2 linked regions of the Celeribacter indicus genome follow. The protein of the gene in region 1 interacts with the protein of each later gene in a pairwise test. Links are inferred from orthologs where the notes say so. Each region holds a gene or a part of one and is shown on either strand. Other genes may lie near its edges. The genes, in order: mntR and P73_RS14330.

Evidence for each region.
Region 2: the proteins of mntR (region 1) and P73_RS14330 interact in binary tests that used the Escherichia coli proteins (3 or more experiments, as listed by UniProt). The link is inferred for Celeribacter indicus from one-to-one orthologs.

The regions. Positions count from the first base shown.
Region 1 is NZ_CP004395.1:73,455-82,566, forward strand. What follows is about bases 3,984-6,855. They hold mntR (manganese-binding transcriptional regulator MntR), read right to left. Parts: upstream 5,719-6,855; coding sequence 5,248-5,718; downstream 3,984-5,247. Other genes in these bases: P73_RS23190 (penicillin acylase family protein), read left to right, coding at 3,984-4,015; P73_RS23195 (cytochrome c oxidase assembly protein), read left to right, coding at 4,012-5,004; P73_RS23205 (cytochrome c peroxidase), read left to right, coding at 5,813-6,855. Also shown: lspA (signal peptidase II), read left to right, coding at 1-336; lnt (apolipoprotein N-acyltransferase), read left to right, coding at 333-1,904; P73_RS26220 (hypothetical protein), read left to right, coding at 1,904-2,071; more of P73_RS23190, read left to right, coding at 2,096-3,983; more of P73_RS23205, read left to right, coding at 6,856-7,693; P73_RS23210 (phosphate/phosphite/phosphonate ABC transporter substrate-binding protein), read left to right, coding at 7,693-8,568; P73_RS23215 (phosphonate ABC transporter ATP-binding protein), read left to right, coding at 8,565-9,112.
Region 2 is NZ_CP004393.1:2,853,471-2,862,570, forward strand. The notes cover bases 3,422-6,281. They hold P73_RS14330 (methionine ABC transporter ATP-binding protein), read right to left. Parts: upstream 5,453-6,281; coding sequence 4,391-5,452; downstream 3,422-4,390. Other genes in these bases: P73_RS14320 (MetQ/NlpA family ABC transporter substrate-binding protein), read right to left, coding at 3,422-3,696; P73_RS14325 (methionine ABC transporter permease), read right to left, coding at 3,727-4,401; eutC (ethanolamine ammonia-lyase subunit EutC), read right to left, coding at 5,747-6,281. Outside these bases: P73_RS14310 (hydantoinase/oxoprolinase family protein), read right to left, coding at 1-1,621; P73_RS14315 (LysR family transcriptional regulator), read left to right, coding at 1,950-2,834; more of P73_RS14320, read right to left, coding at 2,920-3,421; more of eutC, read right to left, coding at 6,282-6,493; P73_RS14340 (ethanolamine ammonia-lyase subunit EutB), read right to left, coding at 6,490-7,869; P73_RS14345 (phosphotransferase), read right to left, coding at 7,869-8,813; P73_RS14350 (phosphotransferase family protein), read right to left, coding at 8,810-9,100. UniProt on the Escherichia coli protein: Part of the ABC transporter complex MetNIQ involved in methionine import. Responsible for energy coupling to the transport system. It has also been shown to be involved in formyl-L-methionine transport.

The sequences.
Region 1 (9,112 bases):
TACCTGCGCAACGATGGCGTGACATTTGGATTACTTGGTGGAGCGCCATGGTGGAGCCTTACAGTGTTGGCCCTCGCGGTCTGCGGCTGGTTGACTGTCATGTTATTGCGCACTGACAACCGGGCCGAGGCTATCGCCTATGGTGCGATTATCGGTGGCGCGCTCGGCAACGTCCTCGACCGCATCCGGTTTCGGGGTGTGACGGACTTCCTCGATTTCTATGTCGGATCCACGCATTGGCCCGCCTTCAACATGGCGGATGTTTTCGTGGTCAGTGGCGTGGGCCTACTGCTCATAGCCCCTTGGTTGAGCGCCAAGTTGAAAACTGGCACATGATGGCGGGCTTGCGACCACTGACGGGTCGTGGCCGTTACATTCCCCTGCGATCAGGGATTAGCTTTGCAGCGGGCGGTTTAACGGTTTTAACCCTTCCACCATTCTCATGGCTGATCGTTGTTCCGGTCGCCTTCTCAGCACTCTTTCTCGTCCTCCGGCAGGTTTCGACAGCGCCCGCCTTCTTCATCGGCTGGGTCTTCGGAATGGGCCAGTTCGGGTTTGGAGTTTCCTGGATCGCCGAGAGCTTCTACGTCGATGCCGAACGTTTCGGTGCCCTTGCGATCCCGGCAGTCGCGGGACTGTCCGCCGGACTGGCCATATTCCCAGCGATTGCGGCGATGTTATTTGCCACCATCATGCAGCGCCGTGCTGTCGGCGGCATTACGGCAGGTCTTCTGCTTGCAACCTGCTGGGTTGCCGCAGAATGGCTGCGCGGTCATGTCCTGACGGGGTTTCCCTGGAACCTTGCCGCTTATGCTCTTGTCGAACATGCCGCCCTGCGCCAACCGGCCGCCTGGGTCGGAAGCTATGGGCTAAGCTTTCTCACGGTCTTTATCGGGCTGTTGCCCGGTGTGTTGATTGTGGCGGCACCAAACAGACGCGTGCCTGTTCTCGTGCTCTTCGCCGCTGCGGTGATGGGCCTCTGGGGTGGCGGCGCGCTGCGTTCAGGGACGGATGTGCCGCCGACGGACATCGCTTTGCGCATCGTCCAGGGCAATGTGCCGCAAGTCGAGAAGTGGGCACCGGGCAGCCGCGAGCGAACACTGGAAAAATACTTGAGCTTGTCTGCGCAACCTGGACGCTTCGACCTGCTGCTGTGGCCGGAAACGGCCTTTCCCGGTTTTCTGGACGAGGACGCCTTGGCGCGCAGGCGGTTATCCACGGTTCTGCCAGACGGCAGGATCCTTTTGACAGGAGTGCCTGACCGCGTAGAGGGCGATGGGGAAACCCGATATTTCAACACGGTTCAAGCCTATGACGGCAACGGCGAAATTCTGACGGGATATGCAAAACATCATCTTGTTCCGTTCGGGGAATATGTGCCCCTGAGAGGCTGGCTGCCGATCGAGCGGCTCACCGAAGGTTTGGGCGATTTCACGCCAGGACCAGGGCCACGCACGCTGGCGATCCCGGGTGCGCCTCTGGTCGCGGTGGCGATCTGTTACGAGATCATTTTTCCGGGCCAGGTGGTCGATGACCTTTTTCGCCCCGACTGGATTTTCAACGCAACAAATGATGCCTGGTTCGGTACCAGCATCGGCCCCGAGCAGCACCTCGCCTCCGCGCGCATGCGCGCGGTCGAAGAAGGGCTTCCTGTGGTCCGGGCGGCCAACACGGGGATTTCCGCGATCATCGACGCCAAGGGAGAGATCATCGCGCGCCTCGAGACCGGACAAACTGGAGTCATAGATGCCACCCTGCCGACAGCGCTTGCGCCTACACCTTACGCACGTTTCGGTGATTGGACATCGCTGGCGCTCATCTGTGCGGTCTGGGCCTTAGCCTTTACCGTCGGATCGGCCAGACGACGTTTCAATTCAGAAAAATCAAAATCGGAGGAATCGTGATGCTGGTGCTCGCAGGCTTTGTCGGAGGGGCGCTCTGGGGTGGCTATCTGGCGCAACGGCAGAAAGGGAACCGCCTGGATATACTTCAATACGCGACAGGCTTCGGTATTGCTTTCGGCCTACTCGCTTTTTTCGCCTCGGTGATCCTCTTGCGCATCACGTCTTGAGATTGCTTTGGCACCGGCAACGAATTGAAACGACTGTTCAACATATTACTGTACTTGCTCCTGGCGATTTTTGCATCAGGACTGGCCGTATCCGGTGTCGTCTACTTTCTTTTGCGCGCCTCCGTCCCCGACTATGACGAGGATTTCAGTGTTGCGGGAATCGAAGGTCCAGTCGATATTCTGCGAGATGCTGCGGCCATACCGCACATTTCTGCAGACTCCGCTGCGGACGCCTATTTCGCGCTTGGTTTCGTTCACGCTCAGGACAGGCTTGGCCAGTTATTGAGGGCAAGGCGGGCAGCGCAAGCCTTGTTGCCACTTGACCAGACGATCGAAGTCGAGCCTTCGACAGCCCAAGCGCTCGACGCATATGCCGCTGGTGTCAACGCGTGGCTTGGTCTGGTATCCGAAGGCGGGCGCGGCAGAGGCTCACCCGATCTGTTGATCGCGGATGAGAGAATGATCGCTGCCTGGAGACCCGTCGATAGTCTCAGACTTGCCCAAGCGTTTCTGAACGATCTTCAACCCGAGAGACGCCAGAGTGACCTGTCCGGCTTGTCAGATCGACCTCTTTTGCCCGAGCTGTTTGTGACCTCGCCCAAGGTCAGCCTCGATGCTTGGGCGTTGCCTGGAGACAGAACAGCTTCGGGAGCACCAATTCTCGCCGCCGATATACGTGGCCCCTTATCGCTGCCTTCTGAATGGTACCTGGCGGATATTCAACTCCCGACCGGAGCCGCGATTGGGGCTACAATGCCGGGTGTGCCCTTCATTGTCGTCGGTCGCAGCGAACGCGTCGCTTGGGCGTTCCGATCTCTGTCACTGACTGCCCTTAAAGAGCCAGTGAGTCCCACCGCTGCCAAGGCCGGCAATTTTCTGATGATGCTTGACCGTCTGGCGCGGTCCGCCGATGTGAACGATGCTATGGACGCAAGCATGAACCTGGCACCAGCCGGATTGGAGATTCTTGCCATCGGCCGAGAAATCCTTGCTCGCTGGCCTGACAGGGAGGTCGAAACGCCTTTCTCGTTTCGAGACGCCCGTCTGGCAGCTCTTGATGTGCGGCAACCGATATTCTCGGTCGAGGGCGCGATTGCGGCGCAGCGCGACACGGTCAGCACTGCCGCGCGGGCGCTTCTTCCTATAATGGCAAAAGAGCTCTGGTTCGTGGGTTCCGCAGGCGCTCTCGAAGAGAACCGCGCAGATGAGTTTCGCGGCGATATTCTGGGTCAACTTGCCCAATGGAATGGCGACATGGATCGCTTTTCACCGGAACCGCTCGTGTTCTGGGCCTGGGCGCGCGCGTTGCAAAAACGGATACTTCAGGATGAATTTCCATCCGCGACAACGGTCTGGGCCAGGCCAAATGCCGATATCCTATTTGCGGTGCTTTCAGATCGCGGAGGGAGCGCAATCTGGTGCGACATCCGCCCGTCCACCCGCATCGAGACCTGCCAGGATCAGGTTCGTGCGGCCCTGGATGATGCCATCGGCTGGCTTGTCGACCGCTACGGACCCGATCCGTCAGATTGGGTCTGGGGCGAAGCACACGCTTTGAATATGGGGTGGGCGCCAATCCGATCGAGTGGGATCATCAGCGATCTGCTGTCTCTCGAAGCCCCATCTTCGGGCGATCCATACACACTGATTGCAACGCTGTTATCTTCTGACAATGACCGCCCCTTCGCGGCCAGCGCGGGCACCAATTTTCAGGCGGTCATGTCGTTTTCGGAAGAAGCCGGATCCTATTTCATCGCGCCAGCCGGTCAGTCCGGCCACCCGCTCTCACGTTTCTATGAAAACCTTTTTCTCATGTGGATGCAGGGCAAATATCTCACGATGTCCACTGATCTGTCCTTGGCCCGGGGTGGCGCTGTGGGAACATCCCGACTTTCACCGGTATCCGTCGATACGCCGACAATACAAAATGACAGGAGCCGATGATCACTTACTTCCTCCTTTTCGACCCGTTTGGGTATGCGATTTCGCCAGTGTCCCTTGTTTCCGTCAGCTTGGCCGCATGGGTCTACATGCGCGGCCTCGTGCGATCCGCTCGCATTCGCGGGACGGTGTCTATGTGGCGGCAAGCCCTGTTCCTCGCTGGCTTGACCTGCATTCTCGCGGCCACAAATGCGCCTCTGGCTTCGTTGGGGCATAGCCTCTTTTCGGTGCACCAAGTGGAGCACCTTCTCCTCCGCCTTGCAGGACCACTACTCTTCGCGGTCTCTCAGCCGTGGCGATTATTGCAAGCCGGTTTGAACAGACGGTGGCGTCGATACCTCGACGCTCTTGGAAAATCTTTTGCATTTCGGTTCTTGGCACATCCGGTAACCGCCACTGCCGCGCTCATCACGTCGCTCTTTATCTGGCAGATTCCAGTGCTTTACGGACTTGCTCAGCGCATCGCGGCGATCGAGGTGTTCGCCCATTTTGCGATGGTGCTGGCAGGGATCTGGTATTTCGGCATGCTCTTCGACCCGAGAGATCCCCCTGAGGGCGCGAGGCGCGGCGCAAGGCTGATCTCCGGTTTCGCGGTGATCGTTTCAAACATTTTTCTGGGTTCCTTGACGACACTCAAAGAGGTGAGCCTCTATGCTTCCTACCAAACGGCGGGAACCGGGTTTCTCGATCCCCTGTCCGACGAAACCATGGGTGGCTACACGATCTGGGTCCCGTCCTCGATGCTGATGATCGCCGCGATCATTCTGGTCATGAACGGGTGGAACGCGGCCGAGGTGCGTCGCTGGAATTCACGATACGAGTTGGTGCGAGGGTCAAACTCCGCGGCGCTCGAGTTTCCGGAAACGGCCGAAGAATTGCGTCTGAAAGTAGCAGAGCCAAACCGCGACATGGGCCGGACGCTCGCCATAGGTGCCTTGGTCATGTTCTTCATCGTCATGACGACGGTGGTGACAATTGTCTATGCGCTTTGAACAGAGGAGCAAATCAAAGGTTGTATCCACGTCTTTTCCCGCGATCGACATTCTCGCTGCACCGTCGTCGCAGTCAGAGATTTTGGGCACACTATCTCGGGCTGGCCAAGCTCAGAGGACACGAACGATTTTCTGCACTAAGGTTGACCATCAGAACAAATGCCAACCCACCAGCCTTTGACTGCTGACGCCGCCGCCTCCTGAGTCTTGCTTTTCTGAATTTCGCGAGAACTTGATGCTGCGCTACTTGCCGCTTTGAGATTGCAGGAGGGCGTGTTCGAAGGCCTCCAGCGTGGTCGTGCTGACGTGATGCTCGATCCCTTCCGCATCGCGTTCCGCAGTCTCTTCGTCGATTCCCAGGCTGAGGAGAAACGCGACGACGATCCTGTGTCGTCGGCGGCAGGCCTCGGCCAACTCCCGACCGGCATCCGTGAGGAATATGGCGCGGTAAGGTTCCCGCCGCACCAGGCCAGCAGCTTTGAGCCGCGAGATGTTCTTGGTCACGGTCGGCGGCTTCACTCCAAAACGTTCGGCGATTTCCACCGGCCTTGCCTCTCCGCGCGACTCGATCAGTTCGGCGATCAGTTCAACGTAATCTTCCGCCATTTCGCTCTCATGTGCCTGACGCACGGTCGCGAACCCCTCAGCCTGTGCTTCGGGAGCCCTGTCGACAGTTTCGAACGGTTCATGTTCCTGTGATTGCAGCTTTGTCATAGTTGGGACTTTGCAGGGAAACTGCAGGATTGACAACTTGTTTGCTTAGGGTAGATAAATTAGCCGTGTCTAACTTTTGAATTCGGAGACTGCGGTGATTCAGAAATTCCTTGGAGCGTTCATTGTCGCACTCGCAAGTGCGCTCGTCCTGTCCGGACCTGTCGCTGCGACGCCTGCCAAGGAGGCTCCATGGCTTCCCGAGGCGGCGGCCTACCGGCTGACTCTCTTCCTCGGAAATCTCGAACCGCTGCCTTGGGATGACGTCGGGACCGCCTGGGCCGAACCCTACCGGGGTTCGGAATTCTCTGTTGGTGCATTGGCATGGCTGGACGGCAACAGCGACATCGGACCCGCCCCCCTTCTGGACGCCATCACTCGCGAAGACCGCCAGGCGGTCTTTGCCGAGGCGACGCGGCTGATCGCGCGCCGGATCGACGAGGAACTGGACCGAGCAGTCATGGCCGACGACCCTGCACGTGCGCAGCAGGCCGTGCGGACAGCCCGAGAACTCTATCGCTCGTTCGCGGACGGTATCGCGGCTGCTGATCCCGACGCTTCGAGACGCATCGGCCTCGCCTGGCTGGAACTCAACAGCAGCACAGGTTCCGCCGGTGTTCTTGGTGCTGGTGCCACACCCGCGAGTCGCAAAACCATGGAAGCCGCGCGCGAAGTCATCTCCCTCTATCTCGCCGAGAATTACCTCGTTGACGATTTCGCGCCGCGCCGGACGCTGAGCGCGCTGCCGGAAACTGTTGTCCTGAGTGGCCGCACCATCGAGGTGCCGCCTAGCCTGCCGCCGGGGTTTGACATCTTCGATCAGGATCCGCTGCCGCGCCTCGTCCTCAATTTCGAGGAGCAGGGCATCGACGAGACCGACCTGCCATTGGTGGCCTATGGCGACATGCTATTCGACAGCGCGCAAATCTTTGGCAATCCGGCGCAGGGTCTCGGGGTCGCTTGTTCGACCTGTCACAACCGATCGGACGTTAACCAGAGGCTTTTCATTCCGGGTGCGAGCCATCAACCAGGCGCGATCGATGTCGATGGCGCCTTCTTCAACCCGATCTTCAATGACCGGCGTGATGATCCGATTGACATCCCCAGCCTCCGTGGCCTGCGCTTCACCGGGCCCTACGGCCGCGATGGCCGCTTCGCCTCCTTGCGCGATTTCACCCGCAACGTCATCGTCAACGAGTTCGGCGGCGATGAACCGACGCCCTTCATGCTGGATGCTCTGCTCGCCTACATGCTCGAATTCGACTTCCTGCCCAACTCCATGCTGACACCGGATGGTCAGCTGACCGAAGCCGCTCCCGAGGCAGCGCAGCGCGGCGAAGCGATCTTCAATACACCCTTCGCGGCGCTCGGCGACCGTTCCTGCTCCAGCTGCCACGTCCCGGACACGAACTTCCTGGACCGGCAGGCCCATGATATCGGCTCGGTTGCGTTGGCCTACGATGGCGCCCGCACCGGTGCGATGGATACACCCACGCTGCTCGGCACCGTCTACACCGCGCCCTATTTCCACGACGGGTCGCTGCCGACCCTGGCCGCTGTCGTGGACTGGTTCGACGAATCGAAGTCGCTCGGCCTGACCGGAGCGGAACGGGCCGACCTGACGGCCTATCTGGAGACCGTGGGCGCAGCGGACGAGCCCTATGAGGCATTCGACGCCGAGAACACCGCCTTCCGGCTGGCATTCTCCGAACTGACGACCTTCGCCTCGACGCTTGATACGCTGCTGCCGCAGCGGGATGCAAAACATATCCTGCTGCTGACCGACACCGTGGCCGCGGACCTTTCGGCGGACGCCAGCACAATGTCGAACCTGGCTGCGCGGCCTGAAGTCTACGCGTTGGCCCAACGTCTGGCCGAGGTTGGTGACGCCGTTCGTACTGATGACTGGGTGGCTGCCGAAACAAGCTGGACCGCGTTCAAGTCCGAAGCCGACGCAATCGAAGAGAGGGCATTCTGATGGCGATCCATATGAACCGCAGAACGATGTTGGCGCTGGCCGCTGCGGGCGCAGTATCGCTCGCAACCCCGCTGGCCGCGCAGGACACTGCGTTGCGGCTGGCTTTCATCCCGCAGGAGAACCCCGAGAAGCTCCTGGGCGACATAGAGGCCATCAGCGGCTGGCTGGCCAGTGAGATCGGCGTCCCCGTCGAAGGGTTCGTCACCATCGACCATGCGGCGGCGGTCGAGGCGCTGAGAAACGGCGACGCCGACATCTCCTTCATGGGCGCCCTGCCCTTCGTTCTGGCCGAGGCCGAGATCGGCGCGGTGCCGCTTCTCTCCGAGGTCTACCGCGACGCGCCGAGTTATACGGGACGCATTTTCGTGCGTCGCGACAGTGGCATCGGCGCGCTTGCAGACCTGCGCGGACGCGACATCGCATTCGCCGATCCGATCTCGGAATCGGGCTATCTCTACCCGCTCGCCGAATTCGTCGAGGCTCGGCTGATCGACGGCCCAGGCGCGGCGGAGGCATTCTTCGGCCGCGTCTTCTTCGCAGGCGGCTATCAGCAGGCCATGCAGGCGATGGCCGAAGGTCTGGTCGACGCTGCGGGTGCCAGCCAGTATGCCGACCTGCTCCTGACGCCGCAGCAGCAAGCACAGGTGACATGGATCGCGGAAAGCCCGCCAATCCCCAGCCATGTCGTGATCGCGCGACCCGGGTTGGATGCCGAGGTGCAAGACCGCTTCACCAACGCGATGCTGCGGCTCAACGAGCCCGAGAACCGCGACAAGCTGCGCTATCTCTACGGGCCGGACGGCTATGTCAGGGCCGACCCTGCCGCCTATGACGGCGTGCGCGACATGGCACGGCGATATGGGCTCCTGGAATGACCACCGCCATCCGGATCGACGACCTGAACTTTGCCCATCCGGGCGGGAGTGTTCCGGCGCTGGAGCGAGTCTCGCTTACGATTTCGACCGGCGAAAGCGTCGCTTTGCTCGGCCCGTCCGGGGCAGGAAAAACAACGCTGCTGGCATTGCTCGATGGCAGGCTCCACGGCTGGCGCGGGCGCGTTTCAGTCTTGGGTGCGCCGCTCGATCCAGACCAACCGCCGCCGCGCGCAAGCCGACCTGATACCGGTTTCGTATTTCAGGAATTCGCCTTGGTCGAACGCTCCACGGTTCTGCGCAACGTGCTCAACGGCCGCCTAGGCCGGATGGCGCCCCTGCGCGCCCTGCTGGGGTCGCCAAGGCCACATGATCTCGACATTGCGCGCACAGCCCTCACTGATTGCGGCATTGCCGATCTCGCCGAACGCCGGGTCGACAGTCTCAGCGGCGGCCAGCGGCAGCGCGTGGCCATTGCGCGGTGTCTCGCGCAGGAGCCACGGCTGATCCTCGCCGACGAGCCGGTGAGCAACCTCGACCCCACCCG
Region 2 (9,100 bases), on another replicon or contig:
TCGCATCCTCCTCGAGGGCGCGATACTCCGCCTCGAAGGCGTCCCAGTCGAGCTCGTTCAGCGGTGTCGCCACCGAGAGGGAGCGGTCGACGCGCACCGGCGCCACGAGCAGGCCACTGGCCGAGGCGACACCGGCCGAGGGCGGGCAGATCACCTCCCGGATGCCCAGCTTGCCGGCGACCGCACAGCCGTGCAGCGGCCCGCCGCCGCCGGTGGCGAGCAGCGCGTAGCGGCGCGGATCCTTGCCGTTTTCCGCGATATGCATCCGCGCGGCGCTCACCATGTTCTCGTTCACCACGTCATAGATGCCCCAGGCCAGTTCCTCGACCCCGAGGCCGGTCGCCTCGCACAGCGGCGCGAAGGCGTCGCGCGCGATTTCCGGGCTGATCGCGATGGTCCCGTTGGCGAAGGTCTCGGGATCGAGATAGCCCAGCAGCAGCGTGGCATCGGTCACGGTCGGATCGGTCCCGCCACGGCCGTAGCAGGCCGGGCCCGGCGTCGATCCGGCGCTCCGCGGACCGACCTTCAGCAGGCCGACCCCGTCTACCGAGGCGATGGAACCGCCGCCGGCGCCGATCTCGATCAGCTCGATGGTGGTGATGCTGAGCGGCAGGCCGGATTCGGGACGGAAGCGGCGTTCGCGGGCCGCCTCGAACCGATAGGCGATGCTGGGCTCGCCTTCGTCGATCATCGCGAGCTTGGCCGTGGTCCCGCCCATGTCGAAGGCCAGCAGCGAGGCGTGGTCGCTGCGCTCCCCGAAGAAGGCCGCCGACAGCGCCCCGGCCGCGGGACCGGATTCAAGGAGTTGCACCGGCACGCGGCGCGCCTCCTCCACATGGGTGAACCCGCCGCTCGACAGCATCATGAAGATGCCCGCGTCGATGCCGAAGGCGCGGATACGGTCCTCGAGCTCGTTGAGATAGCGCGAAGCCAGAGGTTTGACATAGGCATTGGCGACGGTAGTCGAACTGCGCTCGAACTCCCGGATCTCGGGAACGACTTCGGAAGATATGGAGACGAAAAGACCGGGGAATTCGGCCTCCAGAAGATCGCGCGCCCGGCATTCATGCTCGGGATAGGCATAGGAATGCAGAAAGACGATGGCGACGGAGTCGACGCCATGCTCCACCAGCCGCCGGCCCGCCTCGATCACCGCCGCCTCGTCCAGCGGCTGCACCACCGACCCGTCCGCGGCGACCCGCTCCGGCACGTCGATGCGCAGGCTGCGGCGCACCAGCGGCTCGGGCATGCGGATGAAATTGTCGTAAAGCTCGTACTTGCGCTCGGTCCCGATCTCGAGCACGTCGCGGAAGCCCTGGGTGGTGATCATCCCGGTCTCCGCCCCCTTCCGCTCGATCAGCGCATTGGTGAACAGCGTCGTCGCATGCACGATGCGCCCCACATCGCCGGGGGCCACCTTCTCGCGGGCGAACAGCGTCTCCATCCCGGTCAGCACGCCGGTCGCCGGATCGCCCGGCGTCGTCAGCTCCTTGTGGGAATGGACGGTGCCGTCGCGTTCGTTGTGCAAAACGATATCGGTGAACGTCCCGCCGATGTCGATCCCGAGCGCCCATTGGCCTTGCGGCGGCGCGGATCGGGTGAGCGTCTTGTCTGATGTCACGAAAACCTCCTTGGACAGAGACGGACGGCAGGATGCCGCCCCGGTAGAGCGAAGAATTCGGGCAGGCCGCCGGCGGCCGGAACGGGCAGCACGCCCCCTCCCCGCCGGCACGTCGGTCCCGCGGCCGGGTCCGCCGGAAGTCCGGCAGAGCAGATCCTGTTGAATTCGAGACGAGCCTACGGCAGGCCCGCGCGCCGGGGTAGAACCGTTTCCTTGCATCTGCTGAAGGCAAAGCCTCCTGCCGCGCCGCGATCTGTCCGGCATGTCTGGTCAATCCGGAATTTGCATGATCTGATGGGCTTTCCCGAAGATTGCCCCGGACAGGATGATGGACATCAAGCGCCTGCGCTTCTTTATCGCTGTCGCCGAACTCGGCAGCCTCAGCCGGGCCGCCGACGCGCTCCACATCAGCCAGCCTGCCCTGGGCCTGCACATCCGCACGCTCGAGGAGGAGCTCGACAGGCAGCTCTTCGTCCGGCACAGCCGCGGGGTCGAGATCACGCAGGCGGGGCGGCAACTGCTTCCCCACGCGCGGCGCATCGTGCGCGACGTGGAGGAGACCGTCGAGCTTCTGCGCCCCCGCAAGACGCCCGCCGGCAAGGTGACGGTCGGCGTCGGTCCCGCGATCGACCCGAAGAAGAGTGCCGGGCTGATCGAGCGCGCCTCCGCGCGCTTTCCCGAGATCCGCCTGAACCTCGTCACCGCGCCGAGCGCGACGCTGGTCGACTGGATCGCCGCCGGGCGTCTGGATCTCGCCCTCGTGCATCTGACGGGTGCCCTGCCCTCCGGCATCGGCGCCGAGCCGGTGATGCAGGAGGATATCGTGCTCGTCTCCGCCCGTCCCGACCGGGATGCCGCAGTCACGATCCCCTTCGGCGCCCTCGCCCGGCATCCGGTCGTCCTGCCGCCCGCGCCGCATTCGCTGCGGGCCATGGTGGATGCCGCGGCGCAAGGCGCCGGCATCGGCCTGAATATCCGGTTCGAGATCGAAACGGTCGACGTGATGCTGGAACTGGCGGAACAGGGGATCGCCGGATGTATCGTCTCCCGCAGCGCGCTCAGCGCGCATCCGCGGCCGGAGGCCTTCCTCGTGCAGAAGATCGTCGAGCCGGATCTGGTGCGCGAGGTCTCGCTGATCCGCAGCACGGGCCGCCAGCCGCTTCCGGCCACCGATCTCGTGGCCCGGCTGATCACCGACGTCTATTCCGGGTGAGCCCTGCGCCTTCGGGCGGGAACCGCATATGGAAAACGCGCGGGAGGCTCCCCCGCGCGTTTCGTCCCGTCCCGTACCGGGTCGCTTACCAGGAGGTCAGCACCGTGCCGTGATAGCTGTCCTCGATGAAGGTTTTCACCTCGTCGGAATGGTAGGCGTCGATCAGCGTCTGGACCCAGGGTTGCTCCTCGTCGCCCGTGCGCACCACGATCACGTTCACATAGGGGTTTTCCGCGCTTTCCATCGCGATGGAATCCTCCTTCGGATCGAGGCCGGACGCGATCGCGTAGTTGGTGTTGATCAGCGCCGCATCGAGATCGGCCAGCGAGCGCGGAAGCTGCGCGGCGTCGAGTTCGGTGAACCTCAGGTTCTTCGGGTTGTCGGTGATGTCGAGCACGGTCGGCTTGAGACCGGCCTCCGGGTCGAGGGAGATCACGCCCAGTTGTTGCAGCACCAGCAGCGCGCGGCCGCCGTTCGTCGGATCGTTCGGAATGCCGAAATTCGCCCCGTCCTCGAGCTCGGAGAGCTCGGAAATCTTGTCCGAATAGACGCCCATCGGGGTCGTGATCGTGTTGGCCACCACCGTCAGGTCGAACCCGCGATCCGCCATCTGGTTCTCCAGATAGGGCACATGCTGGAAGGAATTCGCCTCGATGTCGCCATCGGCGAGCGCCTGGTTGGGGATGACGTAGTCGGAGAACTCGACGACGTCGATGTCGAGTCCCATCGGCTTGGCCACCTTGGCCACTTCTTCCATGATCTCGGCATGTTCGCCGGGGGAGACGCCGACCTTGATCTCCTCGGCCAGGGCGGTCGAGGAGATCAGGGCGAGGACGGAGGTCAGGGTCGCGAGACGCTTCATGTTTTCTCTCCTTGAGGTTCTGAGGTCCGGTTACTGTCCGCGCCCTTTCGGGGCGCGCTTGTCCACGCGCGCGGCAATCCATTCCCCGACGGATTGCACGAGCTGCACGAGGACGATGAGGATGAGCACGACCACGGCCATGACTTCGGGCATGAACCGCTGGTAGCCGTAGCGGATGCCGAGATCGCCGAGCCCCTCGCCGCCGACCGCGCCCACCATGGCCGAATAGCCGATCAGGCTCACCACGGCGAGGGTGAGGCCGAGGGTGATCGCGGGCAGGGCCTCGGGGACCAGCACCTTGACGATGATCTGCACCGGCGTGGCGCCCATGGCGCGGGCCGCCTCGATCAGCCCGCTGTCGACTTCGCGGATCGCGTTCTCCACCAGCCGGGCGATGAAGGGTATGGCGGCGATGGTCAGCGGCACGATGGCTGCCGTGGTACCGATGGAGGTGCCCGCCACCATCCGGGTGAAGGGGATGATCGCGACGACGAGGATGATGAAGGGCACGGAGCGCGTCGCGTTGACGACAAGGCCGAGCACCTTGTTCACGAGCGGAGCCGACAGCAGTTCCCCGCGCTGCGACGTGGCGAGGAAGGTGCCGAGCGGCAGGCCGAAGACCGTGCCGATCAGCGCCGAGATCGCCACCATGTAGAGCGTCTGTCCCGTCGCCTCGATCAGCAGGTTGATGAGATTAGCCGACATAGCCGAGCACCTCCGTCATGAGCCCGTGACGTTCGAGATAGGACCGCGCCTCCGCCCCCCGTCCGGCGGGAAGCGAGACGAGCAGATTGCCGAAGGGATGCGTGCCGATCTCCTCGACCGCGCCGGCGAGGATGTTGACCTCGATCCCCAGATCCCGCGCGAGCAGCGCGAGCATCGGATCGGTCGCGTGCTGCCCGGCGAAGGTCACGCGGATCACCTCGTCGCCGCCGCCCGCGGGCAGGCTGTCCGTCAGCCGGTGCCTGATGAATTCGGGCAGCGTGACGCCGGTGACACCGGAGAGGAAGGAGCGCGTGGTGGCGTGTTTCGGCGCGACGAAGACATCGTAGGTCGTGCCATGTTCGACGATCCTGCCGCCGTCGATCACCGCCACATGGCTCGCGATGTCCCGCACCACCGCCATCTCGTGCGTGATCAGCAGGATCGTGAGGCCGAGGTCGCGATTGATGTCCCGCAGCAGCGCGAGAACCGTCTGCGTCGTCTCGGGGTCGAGGGCGGAGGTCGCCTCGTCGGACAGGAGCACCTTCGGCCCCGTAGCCAGCGCACGGGCGATGCCGACGCGCTGCTTCTGCCCGCCGGAAAGCTCGGCGGGGTAGCGGTCCGCCTGCGCCGAGAGGCCCACGCGCGCGATCAGATCGGCGACGCGCGGCGCGATCTGCGCCTTCGGCACGCCCGCGATCTCGAGCGGGAGGGCGATGTTGCCGGCGACGCTGCGCGAGGACAGAAGGTTGAAATGCTGAAAGATCATGCCGACATCGCGCCGGATCGCGCGCAGGGCGGGACCTTTCGCCGTGCCGACATCCTGCCCGCCGACCAGCACGCGGCCGGAGGTCGGGCGCTCGAGCCCGTTCACCATGCGCAGGAGCGTCGATTTCCCGGCGCCGGACCGCCCGATGATGCCCGTGATCGTTCCCGGCGGCACGGTGAGGATCACGTCCTCGAGCGCCGCGACGGTTCCCCCGCCGGGCTTGTCAAAGGCCTTGCCCACGGCCTCGAACACGATCGAGGCGGCATCCGTCTGTTTCTCTGTCATGCTCCGTCCGACCGGCTTTTCTGTATCTTCCCCGTCGTAGAGCGGAGTTTGACCGAAGGTTCAACCCGTCTTCCGCCCGCCCCGCCCCCCGCGCAGGCCACAATTCCCGCCTTTGCCGCCATTTGCTGAAACGCCGCCCTCGCGGGAGCCGCGGCGGACAAAAAAACATATGTGCGGCAAGAGGCGGGCGGAGGATTTTATTTTTCTTTCATCCTTGACGCGACGAATCGTCCCGCCGGCGCCGCGGGGTGCGTTTCCGGAGGTGGCGCGCCGCACACGACGGGCCCATGCCGGTTACCGTTCCGGTATCCGGTCCTTAGCGGAGATCAGGTTCGGGCTTTCATCCTTCAGACCGATCCCCGTCACCCGCCGTTCGCCCGCCTGTGCAATGAGCCAGGCCAGCCGCGCCGCCGCCGCCGTATAGGAGAGCCCGCCGCGGGCGTGGATGTTGGAGACGCAGTTGCGCGCGCTGTCGCGGGTGCCGGGTGCAGGCGCCCATGTGAGATAGGCGCCGAGGCTGTCGGAGACGGTAAGGCCCGGCCGCTCCCCGATGAGGACGAGCACCAGGCGCGCCCCGCAAAGCGCCCCGATCTCGTCGCCGATGGCCACCCGCGCCTGCTCCGCGAGGAACACCGGCGCGCCGCGGGACGCCGCGCAGACGCCGTCCAGGGCCGCGACGAGCGGCGCCGCATGCGCCATCACCGCAGGCGGCGAAAGGCCGTCGGCGATGACGATGGCGAGGGATGGACGGCTTTCCGCGACCTCCGTGCCGCGGGCGAGGCGCCGGCCGAGATCCGGCCGCCTGAGATAGCTGGCGCGATCGGGGGCACGGCTCTGCACGAGCTGGACCGGCCGGTCGAGCGCCGCCGCAAGTCCCGGCCAGTCCGGCCGTTCCGTGATGGCGTCCCGTGCCGCCGCGTGATCCTCCTGAAAGGACAGCAGGCGGTCGAGCGGCACCGGACCGCCCGCGAAATCGAGCCGCACGCGGGAGGGCGTCAGCGCGGCCAGCGCCTCGAGACGGGATTTCAGAGTGCCGTTCATGTGCCGAGCCCCATCTTCTCGAGCAGGCGCGCCGGATCGGGAAGCGCCTGCGCCCGGCCGCCGATGCCGGTCTCCGCCAGCCATGCCGCGAATTCGGGCGCGGGGGCGAGCCCCGAGATCTCGCGCAGATAGGCGATGTCCTCGAAGGCGAGGCTCTGGTAGCCGAGCATCGCGTCGTCGGCCCCCGGCACGGTGATGAGGAAATTCACCCCCGCCGCCACGAGCAGCGTCGCGAGCGTGTCCATGTCGTCCTGATCGGCCTGGACATGGTTCGTGTAGCAGACATCCACCCCCATCGGCAGACCGAGCAGCTTGCCGCAGAAATGGTCCTCGAGCCCGGCGCGGATGATCTGCTTGCCGTCATAGAGATATTCCGGCCCGATGAAGCCCACGACGGTGTTCACGATCATCGGGTCGAAGGCCCGCGCGACGCCGTAGGCGCGCGCCTCAAGCGTCTGCTGGTCGACCCCGTGATGCGCGTCGGCGGAGAGCGCCGCGCCCTGCCCGGTCTCGAAATACATCACGTTCCGTCCGACCGTGCCGCGCCCGGCGGCAAGCCCGGCCTCATGCGCCTCGCGCAGGACCGAAAGCGAGACGCCGAAACCCGCGTTCGCCGCCTCCGTCCCCGCGACCGACTGAAAGATCAGATCGACCGGCGCACCCGCCTCCAGCAGGTCGAGCGCATTCGTCACATGGGTGAGCACGCAGGTCTGGCCGGGAATGTCGAAGCGGGCGCGGATGTCGTCGAGGGCGCAGAGCAGGCCGTGGCAATTCGCGATGTTGTCGGAGGCCGGGTTGATCCCGATCACCGCATCCCCCGCCCCGAAGGCAAGCCCGTCGAGCACCGCGACCGCGATCCCCTTCGGATCGTCGGCCGGATGATTGGGCTGGAGCCGTGTGGCGAGCGTCCCCTTGCGCCCGAGCGTGTTGCGGAAGGCGGTGATCACCTCCGCCTTGCGCGCCACCCGGACGAGATCCTGGTTGCGCATGAGCTTGGACACGGCGGCGACCATCTCCGGCGTGAAGCCGGGCGCGGCCGCGCCGAGGGAAACCGCCGTCGCTGCGGGCGACAGAAGCCAGTCCCGCAGATCCCCCAGCGTCATCGCCGCGAAGGGCGCGAAGGCCGTCCTGTCGTGGCTGTCGATGATGAGCCGCGTCACCTCGTCACGCTCATAGGGCACCACGGCCTCGCTGAGAAAGGCCGTCAGCGGCAGGTCCATCAGCACCCGCCGTGCCGCCACGCGCTCGAGCGCGCTTCCGGCCGCGATGCCCGCGAGTTCGTCGCCCGACCTCGCCGGGGTCGCCGCGGCCAGCACATGCGCGAGCGAGCGGAAGGTGAACCGCTCCCCGCGGGCCGTTGCGCGATAGCCCGCCATCACAGCCTCCGCAGATGCATCGCCCAGTCCGGATGCTCCATGATCGAGCGGGCGCGCATCTTCTTCCACATGCCGTATTTGTGGAAATCGAAATCGAGGCGGGACACGCTCAGCTGCACCATCGACCACAGGCACCATTTCACGTCGGCCAGCGCCTTGTGCACGGTGACACGGGAGACGATGTCGTCGCGGACCTCTCCGAAATACGCCTCGATCAGCTCGCGCTCGCGGCCGGGCGTGAAGAACATCTCCCCGAACCAGATGCCCAGATCGTAGCAGCGGTCGTTCATCGAGGCATATTCATAGTCGATCAGCATGATCGTGCCGTCCTCCCCGATCATGAAATTTCCCGGCATCGGATCGTTGAAGGAGGTGACGAGATCGTAGCCCGAGGCCTCCATCGCCTCCTTCGCGAGGGCGGTGTTGGTCAGCAGCCAGGCGCCGTCGCGATACATCGGCGCGCCGAGCTCCCGCACCTGCCGCAGATGTTCGTCGATCATGTCGAAGACGGTCTTCGTCAGCCCGAGCGCGGGCAGCCCGTGCATCGTCCGATAGGCGGCGATGGCGGCGCGGCAATTGTCGAGCCCGGCGAAATCGCTATGCGTCGAGGGCCGCCGGTCCGGGAGGAAATCGTTGATCTCCACCCCGCGATCCGCGAGGTCGTCATAGACGCGCGGCCCCAGCCCCGCGGCCGCCGCCCTTTGCGACGCCTCGAGCGCGGTCGCGCGGTCGATGAACATCTCCGTACCGTTTCCGGGAACCTTCACGAACCAGTCTCCCGATCCGTCGCGCGCCTGCACGCGCCAGTTCTCGTTCGAGATGCCGCCCGACACCGGACCATAGACCATGCCCGCGCCGCCCCGGAACAGGGGCGCGTCGCGGATCACGCTCTCGATGGTGTCTTCCATGGGATGAGCGGCGCTGCCCAGCGGTTTCATCATCATGCAGCCTCTCCCGTGAGCCGGATCTTCTCTTCGTAAAGCGGATGGGACAGGGCGATGCGCAGGCGCAGAAGCCGCCATTCGCCGTATTTGATCCATTCCACCGACCTGCGTTCGGAGCGATGCGCCATCAGCCGCGCCCAGAGCGCGTGCAGCATGTCGTCGACATGGGACCAGAGCCGCGCGCGGGCGAAACCGGCCTCGTCGAACGCCCCGGCATAGGCGATGTATCCCGCCCGCATGTCGCGCTCGTGATCGGTCACCTCGGCCAGCAGGCAGCCGACATCGTA